DNA from 2 places in the Vogesella amnigena genome. Region 2 is predicted to be linked to the other one. Evidence: predicted binding sites of a transcription regulator. Region 2 holds the regulator's gene; the other holds the start of a gene.
What was found. Region 2 encodes FNR, which switches genes on or off when oxygen is low (the NO sensors DNR and NnrR bind a similar motif). Its sites were predicted from a motif close to TTGATNNNNATCAA; they were not measured.

Region 1 (3,281 bases), on a different contig from region 2:
GTGGATGTGCGGGCCATCCGCGTGCGCAATGCGCGCATGGATTTCGCCGATCTGGGCCTGCAGCCCAGTTTCGGCACCCGCATCCATTCGCTGTCCGGTACCGTGCTGGGGCTGTCCAGCAAGCCGGGCCGGCGTGGCACGGTAACGCTGGATGGCCGTGTCGACCAGTTCGGCGACGTGCGCATCCGTGGCGCGCTGTCGCCGTTCGAGGTAACGCGCGACCTGGACATGACGCTGAACTTCCGCAACATCCCGCTGGGCAGCCTCAACCCCTACTCGATGACCTTTGCCGGCTGGCAGATCACCGATGGCCGGCTCACCACCGAGCTGCGCTACCTGCTGAAGGATCGCCAGCTCAACGGCGACAACCGGGTGGTGATCGACCACATCCAGCTGGGCAACGAGGTGGCGGATTATGACGGCACCCGCCTGCCGCTACGCCTTGCCGTGGCGCTGCTGGAAGACAGCGATGGCCGTATTGACCTGTCGCTGCCGGTGGCCGGCAGCCTGGATCAGCCGGACTTCTCCTACGGCCACCTGGTGTGGCAGGCGATCCGCAACATTCTGGTGAAAGTGGTGACCGCGCCGTTCCGCGCGCTGTTCGGTGGCGAAGGTTTCGACGAGATCTATGCCGATGCCGGTGACGACCGCATACCGCCGCCGGAGCGCGAGAAGCTGGGCAAGCTGGCCGATTTGATGCTGAAGCGGCCCAAGCTGGCGCTGGCCATCGGCGGCGGTTACGACGCCGAGCAGGACAGCCGTGAGCTGGCGCGCTATCGCGTGGACAGCGACATCCTCAAGCGCGCCGCCTACCAGCTGCAGGCCGACGAGCCGCTGCCACTGCCGGACATGGGCGACCCGGCGATCCGCAAGGCGGTGGGCGATGTCTACGCCGCGCAGATCGGCCGCTTTGCCTGGCTCAAGCGCGTGGCCAGCGAGAAGGACACCGCCGAGCGCGCACAGGCCATGCGTCAGGAGCTGTTGGCCGCACAGAAAGTGGATCAGGCGGCACTGGCGGCACTGGCCAAGGCGCGCGGCGAAGCGGCCCGCAAGCTGCTGCTGCAAGCCCGGCCGGAGCTGGAGTCGCGCATCAGCGTGCTGGAGCCGGACAAGGTGAAGGCCGACAAGGACGGGGTACCGCTGCTGCTGAAACTGAAGTAATGCCATACCCGTAGCCCGGATAAGCCGAAGGCGCATCCGGGGGCGATGAATGCGTGGTATCTCCGGATAAGCCACCAACGCATCCGGTAGCGATGCGGCTGTGGCATCCCCGGATGCGCTGCGCTTATCCGGGCTACGGTGGTGGTGTTGCAAGGCCGCTGCAGCGGGTTGGCCGCAAGCTGTCCAGTTGTTCACGTGGCTGTCAGACGCCGCCCGTAGCCCGGATAAGCCGAAGGCGCATCCGGGAAGTGGCGAGACGGCGGCATCCCCGGATGCGCTAGCGCTGTTGCAAGGCTGCCGCACCGGACTGTCCGGCGGTACAGCTTTGATGGCTATCAATGTTATTGCCCGCTATATCTAGTTATATTTCTATTTTTCTGACACCACATATAGCGGAGGTGGCATGAACCGGGACAATAGCGCCGTGTTTGCGGAACAGGATATTTCACGCGAAGTATTGCTGGAAAAATACGCCAAAAACGGCGAACAGTCGGTAAGCGAAGTGCGCCAGCGCGTGGCGCAAGCACTGGCGGCGCTGGAACAAGACCCGCAACGTTTCGCCCCGCTGTTCTACGAGGCGCTGGACGGTGGCTTCATTCCCGGTGGTCGCATCAACTCCGCTGCCGGTACCGACCTCAAGGCCACGCTGATCAACTGCTTCGTGCAGCCGGTGGGCGATGCGGTGTCCGAGTCCGAGAACGGCAAGGTCGGTATTTACGAAGCATTGCTGCAGTCGGCCGAGACCATGCGCCGCGGTGGCGGCGTGGGCTACAACTTCAGCCGCATCCGCCCCAAGGGCGCGCGGGTGAAGGGCACCAACAGCCGCGCTTCCGGCCCGGTATCGTATATGCGTGTGTTCGATCGCAGTTGCGAGACAGTGGAATCCGCCGGCGCGCGCCGCGGTGCGCAGATGGGCGTACTCGACGTTAGCCACCCGGACATCGAAGCCTTCATCCACGCCAAGGACCAGGGCGACCTGGCCAACTTCAATATCTCGGTAGGCGTGTCCGACGCCTTCATGCAGGCGGTGGATGCCGACGGCGACTGGGAGCTTACCCACGCCGTGGCGCCGGCGTCCGACGCCTTCCCCGGCAGCTACCAGCGCGCCGACGGGCTGTGGGTGTACCGCAAGGTGCGCGCCCGCGAGCTATGGCAGCAGATCATGCACTCCACCTATGACCACGCCGAGCCAGGCGTGCTGTTCATGAGCAAGATCAACGCCGACAACAACCTGTCCTACTGCGAGGTGATCGAGTCCACCAACCCATGCGGCGAACAGCCGCTGCCGGACTATGGCTGCTGCGACCTGGGCTCGATCAATCTGTGCAAATTCGTGCGCCAGCCGTTCGGTGAGGCGCCGAGCTTCGACTACAAGGCGTTCGAGAAGGTGGTGCGCACCTCGATTCGCATGCTGGATAACGTGCTGGACCTCACGGTGTGGCCGCTGCAGGAACAGCTGCGCGAGGCGCAGAACAAGCGCCGCGTCGGCCTGGGCTTCACCGGCCTGGGCGATGCGCTGATCATGCTCAAGGTGCGCTACGACAGCGAAGAAGGCCGCAGGTTGGCCGCAAGCATCTCCGAGCACATGCGCGACGCCGCCTACGACGCCTCGGTGGACCTGGCCATCGAGAAGGGCGCCTTCCCGCTGTTCGACGCCGAAAAATACCTGGCAGCGCCGCACTGCGCCAGCCGCCTGCCGGACAAGATCAAGGCACGCATCAAGAAGCACGGCATCCGCAACTCGCACCTGCTGTCCATTGCGCCTACCGGCACCATCTCGCTGGCGTTTGCCGACAACGCTTCCAACGGCATCGAGCCGCCGTTCAGCTGGTACTACACCCGCAAGAAGCGCATGGCAGACGGCACGCAGCAGGAATACCTGGTAGAAGACCACGCCTACCGCGTGTACCGCATGCAAGGCGGCGATACCAATGCGCTGCCGGAGTACTTCGTCAGCGCGCTGCAGATGAGCGCGCTGGACCACATGCGCATGGTGGCGGCGGTGGCGCCGTACGTGGATACCGCCATCTCCAAGACCGTGAACGTGCCGGGCGATTACCCGTTTGCCGATTTCGAAAGCCTGTACCTGGAAGCCTGGCGCGCCGGGCTGAAGGGCATCA
Region 2 (3,281 bases):
CCAGGCACGCATCCACCCGGAAAGCTGGAAGTAAGCTGCCCTCCGGCATGGCGGCCACCATTGACCGCCGCTAGATAGCCAAAGCCCTTCCGCCATGCGGAAGGGCTTTGTTTTATGGTCGCAGGGGCCATCTGGCCAGCCGAGATGGTGGCCTGCAGCCTGCTAGATGGTCTTGGAGTAACGCGCCTTGGTCTCGCGCTCGCGCAGGTGACGATCGAACACCATGGCGATATTGCGGATCAGGAAACGCCCCTTGGGCGCCACCATCAGGAAATCGCCGTCGAAAGTCAGCAAACCTACCTGCTGAAACTCGCGGATCAGTGGCAGCTCGTCGGCAAAGTAGTCGGCAAAGTTGATGCCGAAAGTTTCCTCGATGGCCTCTACCGACAGCGAGAAGCGGCACATCAGCGACTGGATCACGCTGCGGCGCAGGATATCGTCCTGGGTCAGCGTCATGCCGCGCAGTACCGGCAGGTGGCCGGCATCCAGCGCCGCGTAGTAGGCGTCGATGTCTTTTTCGTTCTGCGAGTAACAGGGGCCGACCTTGCCGATGGACGACACGCCCAGACCGATCATGTCGCAGTCGGCATGGGTTGAATACCCCTGGAAGTTGCGCTGCAGGCGGCCCTGCTGCAGGGCACGCGTCAGCTCGTCGTCCGGCTTGGCAAAGTGATCCATGCCGATGAACACATAGCCGGCGTCGGTGAGCTGCTGTACCGAATTCTGCAGGATGTCCAGCTTGTGCGCGGCCGTGGGCAGATCAGCCTCGTTGATGCGGCGCTGCGGCATGAACACGCTGGGCAGGTGCGCGTAGTTGTACAGCGCGATGCGGTCCGGGTTCATTGCCAGCACCTTGTCCACAGTGCGGCGCACCGAGTCGGCATTCTGCAGCGGCAGGCCGTAGATCAGGTCCACGCTCACCGACTTGAAACCGGCCTCACGCGCGGCGTTGATCACGGTAAGGGTTTCTTCCTCGCTCTGGATGCGGTTCACCGCCTGCTGCACGGCCGGGTCGAAATCCTGGATGCCCACACTCATGCGGTTGAAACCCAGCCGGCCCAGGTGCAGCACGGTGTCGCGGCCAACCTTGCGCGGGTCGATCTCGATGGAAAACTCACCATCCGGCAGCAATTCGAAATGCTTGTTAATGGCCGCCATCACCCGGCTGAGTTGCTCGTCGGACAGGAAGGTGGGTGTGCCGCCGCCAAAATGCAGCTGGATCACCTTCTCGCGGTAGCCCAGGCGTGCCGCCACCAGGGCGATTTCCTTTTCCAGGTAATCCAGGTACTGGTCGGCGCGGCTCTTGTCTTTGGTGATGATCTTGTTGCAGCCGCAGTAGTAGCAGATGGTGTTACAGAACGGCACATGCACGTACAGCGACACCGGGCGATGGCTGGCGCCAATGGCGTGCTGCTGCAGCCAGTGCTCGTAATCCTTCACCCCGAAGCCGCCGTGAAAGCGATCTGCCGTCGGGTAAGAAGTGTAGCGCGGGCCGGAACCTTCAAGTTTTTCGATAAGTTCTCGATCGAAGACGCATTGCGTCGGCTGGAACGGGGCGGTGGGTGTCATATCGTCTTGCTTGGAAAACTGGTGGTGGGCTGGTAAATTTGCGCTAATTGACACTTGGCGCGCTTTGACGCGTGTCAAGCAAGCCTCTAGCCTTGCGAAACCCGGAAACCATGACCGAGCTCACTACCTCCCTGCACACGCTGAAAGTGTCGTGCTCCAACTGCAGTCTGCGTGAACTCTGCCTGCCGGTTGGCCTCAACCGCGACGAGATGGCACAGCTGGATGCGGTGATCCGCCAGAGCCGCCGTCTGAAGCGTGGCGAGTACCTGTTCCACTCCGGCGAAGGCTTCCGTTCACTGTATGCAGTGCGTACCGGTTTCTTCAAGACCTGCGTCTCCAGCCAGGACGGCCGCGAGCAGGTAACCGGCTTCCACATGTCCGGCGAGCTGATGGGCCTGGACGGCATTTCCGCCAGCCAGCACGGCTGCGACGCCATCGCGCTGGAAGACAGCGAGGTATGCGAGCTGCCGTTCAACCGCATGGAAACCCTGGGCCGCGACATCCCCAGCCTGCAGCACCACTTCTTCCGCCTGATGAGCCGCGAGATCGTGCGCGACCAGTCGGTAATGCTGCTGCTGGGCAATATGAAGGCCGAGGAGAGGCTGGCCGCCTTCCTGCTCAACCTGTCGCAGCGTCTGTCGGCACGCGGCTTTGCCGCCTTCGACTTCATCCTGCGCATGAGCCGCGAGGAAATCGGCAGCTTCCTGGGCCTGAAACTGGAAACCGTCAGCCGCACGCTGTCCAAGTTCCAGCAACAGGGCTGGCTGAAAGTGGATCACAAGCACATTCAGGTACTGCAGCCGGAAGAGCTGAAGGCACTGGTAGCCGGCTGCGCCCAGGCCAACAGCCTGCGCTGAGCACCAGCCGCCCTTAGCGTTCGAACGCCCTGCCCCGTGCGGGGCGTTGTTGTTTGTGGGGGGATGCAGGGTGGAAAACACGTAGCCCGGATAAGCCACAGGCGCATCCGGGAACATTGGCACCTGCTCCCCGGATGCGCTGCGCTTATCCGGGCTACCAACTTGCCGTTCGAACGCCCTGCCCCGTGCGGGGCGTTGTTGTTTGTGGGGCAAGCGTGTGATGTGTAGGGCGGATGCCCCGCAGGGGCGATCCGCCAACACAAGGTTGGCCGCAAATGACGGTGGAACGCCCCGCAAGCGCCTCATAGTGGCGGAACGCCCCGTTGGGGCTTCCGCCCTACAGCACCCCTATCGACAGCGCCGCCGCCAGCGTGGCGCCCAGCTCGGCCGCCTCCTCCAGCGACTGCGGCGTCACCTCCCCCTTCACCAGCAGCGGTGGCAAGGCCTCGCGCAGCGGGTAGCCGCTGGCGATGCGGCGAATCGCGGTGAGTGCGCCCTGGCCGTCGTTGCCGGCGCTGATGATCGCCGCGTACGGCAGCCCCTCCACCTTTCCCTGCGCCGGGTAGAAGGTGCGGTCGAGAAAATCCTTCAGCGCACCGGCCATGTAGCCGAAGTTTTCCGGCGTGGCCAGCACCAGCGCCTGGCTGGCCAGCAGGTCGTCGATGCCGGCCTGCAGCGCCGGCAGCACGCGAACCACCACGTTCTCCTCGCCACCTGCCGCCGCTGCAGCAGCAGTGACCAGTGCGTGGGTATGGCCGCTCTGGCTGGCGTAGACGAACAGCAGGGTCTTCATGCCGCGCTCACGATGCGGCCAACGTGCGCTGCAGCTCGGCCAGCATGCCGGGCAGCGGCCAG

Region 1: the regulator FNR is predicted to act here: its motif matches at 1,487-1,500, upstream of ACFOKJ_RS02825 (adenosylcobalamin-dependent ribonucleoside-diphosphate reductase).

What each region holds. Positions count from the first base shown of each region.
Region 1 is NZ_JBHRYH010000005.1:211,037-214,317, reverse strand. It holds gene ACFOKJ_RS02830 (DUF748 domain-containing protein) at 1-1,161, shown strand, start outside; gene ACFOKJ_RS02825 (adenosylcobalamin-dependent ribonucleoside-diphosphate reductase) at 1,565-3,281, shown strand, end outside.
Region 2 is NZ_JBHRYH010000018.1:37,993-41,273, forward strand. It holds gene ACFOKJ_RS08695 (alanine/glycine:cation symporter family protein) at 1-34, shown strand, start outside; gene hemN (oxygen-independent coproporphyrinogen III oxidase) at 163-1,569, opposite strand; gene fnr (fumarate/nitrate reduction transcriptional regulator Fnr) at 1,680-2,426, shown strand; gene ACFOKJ_RS08710 (NAD(P)H-dependent oxidoreductase) at 2,764-3,219, opposite strand; gene ACFOKJ_RS08715 (DUF1853 family protein) at 3,227-3,281, opposite strand, start outside.